Regions from separate parts of the Brevibacillus nigriterrae genome, predicted to be linked through region 2. Evidence: riboswitches for the same ligand, from Rfam matches in the RefSeq annotation. Region 2 holds a riboswitch; the other holds the start of a gene.
The links. A riboswitch is a leader RNA that binds a small molecule or an ion and turns the genes downstream of it on or off. The one in region 2 is predicted to bind cyclic di-AMP.

Region 1 (4,859 bases), on a different contig from region 2:
TCTTCCTCGCTCTGCTCTTCGAATAGCCCGGCTTTTTTAACCAAATCGTACAGGCGCTCCAGTGGTTCCCGAGCGTCTGCTTTTTTTGCTTTCGGGTCGTTTTTGAGCAGATGCCACGTGTTAACGACAAACTCCCGTCGGTCGATCTCTTGTTTGTGAAAGAACGACTCTAACAGCTCTACGTGGTTCAGGAAATCCTGACCGAAACGGCTTTCTACATTCCCTCGCAGCAAGGCAATTTCAACCTCGTACATAGGACGCTCCTTGCCTTTCTCTTTTCCGATCCACGGTGTTTCCAGAACAAGCGGCAAGTGGCGAATTTTTTCGTGGTGCACAATATATTTCATTGCATCGAAACCGATCAGCCCGGCACCGATTGGTGAATGGCGGTCCTTGTGAGTGCCACAGAAACTCTTGCTGTCATTGAGGTGGACAACGGTGAGGCGATCGAGACCAATGATCCTGTCAAACTGATCGATCACACCGTCAAAATCATTGACGATATCATAGCCTGCATCATGTATATGGCAGGTATCCATACAAACACGAAGCCTGCTATTGTCTTTCACTTTTTCCATTATCGCTGCGATTTCCTCGAAGCTGCGGCCGATTTCTGTTCCTTTGCCAGCCATTGTCTCCAGGGCGATATTGACATTCGTATCTTTGACGCCATCCAAAACCTCGTTCAGCCCTTCTGCAATACGGGCCACTCCGAATTCAGCATCTTTGTCAGTGAAGGCACCAGGGTGCAGCACGATATTTTTCACACCGAGGTAGTCTGTTCGCCGAATTTCTTCTTGCAGAAAGCGAACGGCAATCTCATACGTTTCTTCTTTGTAGGAGCCCAAATTAACGATATAGGGAGCATGTACGACGATTTCGCTCATTCCGTGCTTGTCCATCACAGCTTTGCCTTCATTCACGAATTGATCTTCGATTGGTTTACGCCGTGTATTTTGCGGGGCACCCGTATATATCATGAAAGTTGTCGAGCCGTAGCTGGCAGCTTCTTCAGCCGCATTCAACAGCCCTTTTCCAGAGAATGATACATGTGATCCGATTTTTAACATGGAAAAGAAACCTCCTTCATCATTTTGAAAGATCAATATCTCTTAACTAAAAAGTAACGTAAGACTTTTAATTCGTCCACTTGGAAAACAGTTTGCAGTTTCGCTATCTTGCTTTTCCATTCGCAAATGAGTACAGATCAAGATGAACAGAGGTATACTGGAAAAAAATAAGTGGAGGTTCGATCTGATGATAGCGCAAATATACTGGACATTGTTGAACCATGAAAATTGGAATATGTACATTGCTGCAACGTCAAGTGGGCTTTGTTATGTAGGGTCTCCGAATCAACCATTGGAAGAATTGATAGATTGGGTAGCCTCCCGTTTCTCGGGGAGCCAGATTGTTCAGGATGATGCCACATTACAACCCTATGTGACAGAACTAAATGAGTATTTTCAAGGAAAACGCAAGGAATTTACGATCCCGTTTGATTATCGGGGCACACCGTTTCAAGTTGTTGTCTGGAAAGCACTGTGCGAAATTCCTTATGGACAAACCAAGTCATATACAGACATTGCAGAAATGATTCAAAAACCATCATCCGTTCGTGCAGTTGGGGCGGCAATCGGAGCGAATCCGGTATTAATCACCATACCATGTCATCGGGTGATTGGCAAAAACGGCGCACTCACTGGCTATCGGGGCGGTTTGGAAATGAAGGGTAAGCTTCTTCAGCTGGAAAACGAAAACAAGGGTTATGCATAAGCGTCGACAAAACAAAAAGTCTCTTCGCAGGCATGCCATATACCCCTCTCTGGAATATTTTTGTCAATAGAGAAGGATATATGTGCTTTTGCCTGGAAGAGCGGGCTTGCTTACTGCGTTATACTGATCTGTTTAATCGTAATGTCTGTTATCAGTTTAATATGACCGTCTTTCATCTTTAACTCCGCCATCGTGAAATCAGGGCTTGCCCAGATGATCGTGCCAACGAATTTCTCTGATTTTTTTGTATTGACGACAACTTGTTTCCCCACGGCTTCTTTTATCTGGCTATGAATATTTAATAGCAAGTTGGCTCCCTCCAACAGTTTCTATGAGTGAAATAATCGCTCTACATCTTTATCCATAATAAACACTTCAATTCGTTCTCCCATTTTGGTGCTGATGTCACTATGACTCGAGAGAACTTTGCACCCGGTGAATTGTTCCACGATCCCTTCGAATTGCTGGCTGTACATTTCACGTAATACCTGGCGCATTTTTTTAACGAGCTTTCTTCCTGTTTCATTGGTAACCAGATGCTTTTCTTCAACGGTCAGTACACCCTTGAAGCGCAAGATCACCATATCACCTACGATATAGGTTTTGGCTTCCTGTGGTCCTCGTCCAATCAGATCACGTTGAAATTTGATAAAGGCTTCACTTAAATCAGCTTCCAATTTCTTTTTGGCCGATTGTTTGTTCATGCTTCCCTCCATTTAGTGAACAACTGGCATGTACTTCAGTAAAACATCAAGAAAAAAGCCACAAAGAAGAGAGATCTCTTCTCGTGGCTTTGCAGGCAACACGAAACACACCTACTAAAAAAGGTGTCTGTGGAAAGGATCCTCCTCTCTACACGCTTACGAGGTTAGCTGACGGATTCGGACGTGAGAGTCGCCCTACTCAGTATCTGAGATTCACCCCTGGGACTAAAAAAGTCCAATTTGGTTCCCCCGCTCTTCACTTTGAAGACTAAGCGATCTAAGAATGATATGAAATTATCGTTGCGTTATGTATATTACTCCGATAAATGGAGCTTGTAAAGATGGTCTTTTTAAAGAAATAAAAAAAGGAGAAATCGAGAGAACAAACTAGCAAGACTAAGAAATCAGGAGATTCATCCGCTTTCATTCGCAAAAAATAGAGCGATTTGGCAGAAATTTGACAAAAACGACCATTAACAAGCAGAAAAACCAGACGTATAATAAGCGTCAAACGATAATTGCAAATCGGCCTAGTCCCGGGGCACTCGGGAACGGAGGAACCAATCTTTTGGGGTTAATCTTGCACAATTGTGTGAGAAGGATGAGAAAGCTCTTTCGCCATCCTACCCGTCAGCTAACTTCGTCGGCTAAAGCGAAGGAGGTCACAAGACCGCCTGAATCGAGAAGGTCTTTTTTTGCTGCAGTTTTCGTGGCAAGATGTCCCTTTTCGAGCTGAATTTGTAGGTCTTTTTTTCGTGAAAAACGTCTAGACGTTTTTCATAAAAGTCGATAAGACCGCTTGCGGGCAACAAAACGGTCATGACCGTTTTGTTTGGGTGAAAAGAATAACAACTGATCCTGGAACTAGTACAGGGAGACGGAACGCAAAGAGGGCACATCGTGCTGGCTGGGCGTTAGGTAGACCAATGAGTGCTTTTTCTCCGACAGTTGAACCAACGTAATGGATTGCCTTAGTAGGAAGACAGCTTCTTCCGGCCAGGGTTCTCATCTGCGTTGCTTCAATTCGGGGTAAGAGTAGGCATTGGTCTATTTTTTTACACAAAAAACACCGCGTAGGTGGGGAACAAAGGAGGATTTGCAGTGGATTTCATATCGATTGGGTTAATTTTGTTATCATTTCTGCTGTTTTACGGCACGATTGTTTTTTTTGACAAAGTAATCAGTGAACAGGGAGGTAAAGACAGATGATCATCTTGCTGATTCTGGTAATTGGGGTAGCCTTGTATCTTGGTCACGCTTTACTATACCCGGAAAAGTACTAAGGACGCAGTTTATTGACTGTGAGGAGGAAATATTGTGGACTTTATTCAAATAGCCGTCGTTTTAGGTCTGGTCATTCTGTTTGCCATACCAATGGGGCGTTATATTGTTCGAGCTTTTTCACTTGAGACAACTGGTCTGGACCGAATGTTTGGCGGTTTCGAGAAAGGAATTTATGCATTGTCTGGTATTCAGGCAAAAGATATGACCTGGAAGGAATATGCCAAAGCACTGCTGCTGGTAAACCTGGTCATGGGATTGCTTGCTTACCTTCTTCTTCGTTTGCAAGGGATTTTACCGTTTAATCCAAATGGAATCACCGCAATGGAACAATTCCTGTCATTCAATACGGCTACAAGCTTTTTAACCAATACCAACCTTCAACATTACAGTGGGGAGACAGGATTATCTTACTTGTCTCAAATGGTTGTCATTATGTATCTCATGTTTACGACACCTGCTACGGGGCTTGTTGCAGCCATTGCTTTTATGCGTGGTGTGACGGGACAGAGAAGCTTGGGGAACTTTTATGTAGACCTGGTGCGAGCTCACACTCGTATTCTGCTTCCGCTTTCTGTTATCGTGGGGCTGCTTCTCGTATCGCAAGGGGTGCCGCAAACCCTTCAACCAACTGCCGTTGCGACAACTTTGCAAGGAGCAGAGCAGCAAATCGCACGAGGTCCCGTCGCTGCGCTTGAATCAATTAAACATATAGGAACCAATGGTGGCGGACATTTTGGAGTAAACTCGGCTCATCCGTTTGAAAATCCCAATGGGTTCACAAATATTCTTGAAATCATCTCGATGTTCCTGATTCCGACTGCCTTGCCTTTTGCATTTGGATTCATGGCTCAAAGCCGCAAACAAGGCTTCATCATTTTTGCAGCAATGGGCTTGATGTTCCTCGGTTTCCTCGGGCTTGCCTACTTCAACGAGCTGAACGGAAATCCAGCGTTAGCCCAGACAGGCTTGTCACAAGAGATGGGCAGTATGGAAGGAAAAGAAGTCAGATTTGGAATTGCCCAAAGTGCCTTGTTTACTGCAGTTACAACGGCTGCTACTACCGGTACGGTGAACAACATGCATGATACCTTGACG
Region 2 (4,859 bases):
AAAAAGTCAATTCCGTTGGCACGCAGCTTGGAGACAGTATCGACAATATCGTTGGTCAAAAGAGCAATATGCTGGACGCCAGGTCCTTTGTAGAAGTCAAGGAACTCCTGAATTTGAGATTTGCGTCGTCCCTCTGCTGGCTCGTTAATCGGGAATTTGATCCGTCCAGTACCACTTTGCATCACTTTGGACATCAAGGCAGAGTATTCGGTTGAGATATCGTCATCATCGAAGTTTTGAGTAGCTGTAAAGCCCATGACTTTTTCGTAATAGCCAACCCACTCATCCATCACCTCTACATTGCCGACAATGTGGTCAATGCCAATCAAACCCGTGCTCTCTCCCTTGAAAGGCGATTCATATGCCTTGAATTCGGGGAAAAACGCTCCCTTGTAGTTGCTTCTCTCGATAAACGAGTGGATGGTGTCACCATACGTGGCAATGGTAGCTTTTTTCACTGTTCCGAATTCATCCGAGTATTCGGTTGGCTCACTGATTGGAATGGCTCCACGAGTTACTGCTTCATGGAATGCTTTTTCACAGTCTTCGACACGAAGAGCGATATCTTTTACGCCCTCACCATGTTTCCTGATGAATTCAGCAATCGGATGTTCTGGGGCAAGTGCGCCGGACAGGACAAAGGTGATGTGATTTTGTTTCAGTACATAGGAAACCTTTTCACGAGAGCCTGTTTCCAAACCGGCATAGGCAAACGCTTCAAAGCCAAATGCTTTCGTGAAGAAATGCATAGCCTGTTTGGCATTGCCTACATATAGCTCCACATAATCCCAATCCTGAATTGGAAAAAAGTCAGTTGTGCTCATTCACTCAGCCTCCTGTGATAAATATCACATTTTTCTTACAATTATAATGGAAGCGCTTACCAGTGCAAGAGTGTGGGGTGACGCTTAAAAGCTTTTATCCATTAAAGAAGTCCTCTAGTATTCTACGCCACTCTTGAAACCACTCCAAAACAAATGGGAATCTATGGTATGATTGAATTATTGCTATTCTCCATTTCTGCTGACCATTGAAAGGAGCCACTTTATGCAAAGTAAAAAAAGCAACTGGAATTCGAGTGTTCTAAAGCAATGGAATCACAACGCCGCCGATTGGCATTCTCGCAGCGAAAATATGTGGGAATCCGGCAGCCGTAAAACAGTACTCCCCCTCTTTACAAAGCTGGTTCGTCCTGAATCAGGGGCTGTTCTTGATGCTGGTTGTGGAGATGGCTATGGCAGTTGGAAACTGGCGGTGCAAGGGTATACAGTTACTGGGGTAGATTTGTCAGAGGAAATGGTGGAGCTTGCCAGAGAGAGGTTTCAGCCACAGCTTGCTCTTTCATTCGACACAGGTGACGTCACTCAGTTGCCCTATCATTCATCTTCCTTTGCCGGTATACTGGCAATTAACGTAATTGAATGGACAGAATCTCCTCTCTACACATTGCACGAATTGTCACGGTTGTTGAAACCAGGTGGAGTATTGCTCCTAGGCATCCTTGGCCCGACCGCTGCGCCACGGACACACAGTTATCGCAGACTGTACGGTGAACCTACGATCCAAAACACCTTGATGCCATGGGAAGCCAGTCAGCTCGCACTGGAAAATGGTTTTGAATTGATTGTAGAACAGCCCGTGTACAAAGAAGGTGTAACTCCTGAGCTTGCCGAACATTTGTCACTAGAGCTTCAGCAGGCGCTCAGCTTTTTGACTTTGCTTGCGTTACGAAAAGTTTCCTCTTGAAGGTTTGTTACATACGAAAAAAAATGCCCACCCGACTTGTACGTTCGCACAGTCGAGGTGGGCTTCATTTTGTCATTTGTTACTTTTTCAAAACGTAGACCTTTACGTTTTGAATCCCAAAATCAATCGCATGTTCCAAACCTGGAATGAAAATATCGACTTTAGGGCCTTTTACCGCACTTCCGATATCCACGGCTTTCCCCATTATTCCGCTGCCAATCACTGGATTCGCCTTGTACCCCGTTATGTAAACGGTAGAACCTAGTGGAATAATAGATGGGTCGACTGCAATACTTCCCACTTTTAGTTGGTTTCCGAAATAATCCCGCCCAGCGTAGCCTCCGTTCTCGGCGGCCGATGCTGTATAAGCTGTTGCTTTGGCAGCAATTATCCGTTCATAGTGGACTGTCTTTCCTGCATAAGTGGTGACGGTCGGTACGGCTTTCGCTGCTTGTTCCTTTTTCTCTGCTGATAGCGCCTTTGGCTGAGGCACTTCTTGTTGTTTTGGCTGTTCTGGAAGTTGAATAACCGCTCCAGGAACAAGTCGATTCGGGTCTTTCTCGTCATTTGCTTTCAACAATTCTTTCAGTGAAAGCTGATACAACTTGGAGATTTTCCAGAAGGTATCTCCCTTTGCGATCACATGCGTGTCTTCAGCAGCAAATGCACTGGATGACATGCCCGTGAGTAACAACCCCAAGCTTACTGCAAGCAGGGTTCTGGAAAAGCTTTTCTTCAATTATACTCTCCTCCTGAGCCTACGAGGTTAGCTGTCGGATTCGGATTAAGGAGTAACCCGTTGCATAAGAGGAATTTCAAAAAGTCCGGAAAACATCCTCCTTTTTGAATTTGATCTTATCGCAATTCACCCCAAAGGATTTCAAAAAGCAGAAATCCTTATTTGCATCCGCTCAAGTGATTGCCACTGAACGAATGCTTGTCCCCCGCACTTTTTCAAGTTTCGGCTAATTTTTTTTGCAAAAACGTACCGACGATTTCCAAAAAGTTGGATATGATCGCGGTACTCTATTCAAGTTAGCATAATGTTACCAGCACGCAAATGATCAAAATATGGTAATGATGGAACCTGAAGTGACTGACTAAAATTTCTTCGCTTCCACAATTTGATTGATCTCGATCGATTGTCGCTGAACTTTCCCCCCAGGAATGGGACATTCGAACTGTAATGATTCAGAGCCGATCTCTGTTAGTTTTCCCTTGATTGTCCGTCCGGTTTGACTGGTAACGAAGTAGTCCTTATTTACCACAAACAAAACCGGAGTGCCGTTAATCTGTATCGTCTTGATCATTTATTCCACACCTTTTTGAGAATTTCATATCGAATAACCATAACTTATTCTTGAGGTAGTTTCAATACAGATTTGAAGGTAATTTTACAAAAAAAAGACTACGGCCCCAAATCTGGCCAATAGTCCTTTATCACTACCTCGATTATCCTTTAAGCATATTCTTCAGTTCTTTGACGCTCTCTTCCAATGCTTCGTCCACTACGCTTGCTTCTTTCACATGCAGGACAATTTGGTCGTGCACTTCATCAAGCAATCCCTTGGCTTGGGTGGTCTGCTCGGCAATATCATCAGCAAGTGCTTTCTGGTTGCGGATGATCGTCATTACACCGCCAACCTCTTCACTTACTTTGCCAAATGCATCTACGATTTCATCCATTTTCTCGGATGCAACTTTTGTAATAGTTAAACCACTCTTGATAGCGGTAGTGCTTTTTTCAGAATTGGACAGTGCAACCTTGGTCTCTTGCTGGATGGTTTCAATCAGTTGGGCGATGCTTTTCGTAGAATTCGCCGTCATTTCTGCCAATTTACGAACCTCATCGGCAACAACCGCAAAACCACGTCCCTGTTCTCCTGCACGAGCTGCTTCAATTGCCGCATTGAGAGCAAGCAAATTGGTCTGGCTGGCGATATCACTGATTACCTGAACGATGCTGGTAATCTCGGTGGAACGTTCCTCCAGACGACTCATGGAAAGCGAGCTTTGAGCGGATTCCTGTTCCAATGTAGCTATGACAGAAACCACATCCTCCAACGCCTTTTTCCCTTCCTGAGAGCGGACGACCGATTGATTGGAGATCCCGGTTAACTTCTCGCCTCGTGCGAATAACTGGTTGGCCGATTGGTCTGATGCTTCGCTAATGGATTGAATCTGTTCAACCGTATTTTTCACCCGATTGGTTAGTCTGGCAAGCTCTCCATGTTGATTGTTTACGATTCCGTGCTGATGAATAATTCTGCCCATTCGTTCATACTGGCTTTGTATCTCTTTTTTGAGTTCCTTTTCAGCATTATTTACCACTGGCGTCGGTGCTTGAATCGTTGCTGCTACTTCTGCTTCCACACTTTTATTCTTTTTCCAAAACATACTGGTCCCTCCAATATATATTTACGATTGCACATCTCGATGCCCAAAAACTCTTGATTCCATCACTCCTGGATGTTGTTTCGCAAGAGTAAGCAAGTTTTCCAGGAAATAATAATGACCTTCTAACATTTCCACATCTTTGCGTTCAAACCGTTCTGCTTGCAGGAATTGTTGCATTTCAAGAATAAACCGATCCATTTTTCCATGAAATTCATTTGCATTGAGCATCTGATCGACTTCTGGGTACAAGGTCTTGAGACGGACAATTTCACTATGTACCTTCGTTGCCTCTAAAATGTACTGGTAGGCGCTTCGTTCATAGGAAGCAGAAGTAGCCAGACTCTCTTGCCTGCGAGATTCACGCAAAGCTGCGAGATACGTGATAAAATGAAAAATGGTGAGAAACAGCGGGCCCAAAAAAAGAATGATGCCGGCCTTGTAGACATGTTCATTACCCACGTTATAGATCATGAGAAACAAGTGAAACAAAATGGCTCCCAACCATACATAGATGATGATTTGATGATTGACCAGACCTGCTTCCTCTTGCCGTGAAAAAACAAACGTCAGTCCAAGCAGGTAGAAAGCGAGCAGGGTAAAGCTTGCACTGAACAGTGCCATTTCCATCTCTTGCAACCATTCGGCTTGCTCAGGTATCTTTATAAAGAACTCAAACAAAAGTACGAAGACAGAAAAAAGCAATCCCATTATCCAAA

Region 1: it holds a riboswitch for cyclic di-AMP, as region 2 does, so the genes downstream of both, ACPW7N_RS18350 (Na-translocating system protein MpsC family protein) here and ACPW7N_RS18030 (3D domain-containing protein) in region 2, are expected to answer to the same signal.

The regions. Positions count from the first base shown of each region.
Region 1 is NZ_JBNCMT010000026.1:21,963-26,821, reverse strand. Features, by position in the region: gene ACPW7N_RS18365 (deoxyribonuclease IV) at 1-1,070, opposite strand, end outside; gene ACPW7N_RS18360 (methylated-DNA--[protein]-cysteine S-methyltransferase) at 1,258-1,776, shown strand; gene ACPW7N_RS18355 (hypothetical protein) at 1,887-2,084, opposite strand; gene ACPW7N_RS18350 (Na-translocating system protein MpsC family protein) at 2,106-2,480, opposite strand; cyclic di-AMP (ydaO/yuaA leader) riboswitch at 2,620-2,765, opposite strand; cyclic di-AMP (ydaO/yuaA leader) riboswitch at 2,998-3,144, shown strand; gene ACPW7N_RS18345 (potassium-transporting ATPase subunit F) at 3,686-3,763, shown strand; gene kdpA (potassium-transporting ATPase subunit KdpA) at 3,798-4,859, shown strand, end outside.
Region 2 is NZ_JBNCMT010000025.1:44,855-49,713, forward strand. Features, by position in the region: gene hppD (4-hydroxyphenylpyruvate dioxygenase) at 1-824, opposite strand, end outside; gene ACPW7N_RS18025 (class I SAM-dependent methyltransferase) at 1,048-1,746, shown strand; gene ACPW7N_RS18030 (3D domain-containing protein) at 1,826-2,485, opposite strand; cyclic di-AMP (ydaO/yuaA leader) riboswitch at 2,486-2,723, opposite strand; gene ACPW7N_RS18035 (hypothetical protein) at 2,847-3,056, opposite strand; gene ACPW7N_RS18040 (methyl-accepting chemotaxis protein) at 3,199-4,143, opposite strand; gene ACPW7N_RS18045 (hypothetical protein) at 4,165-4,859, opposite strand, start outside.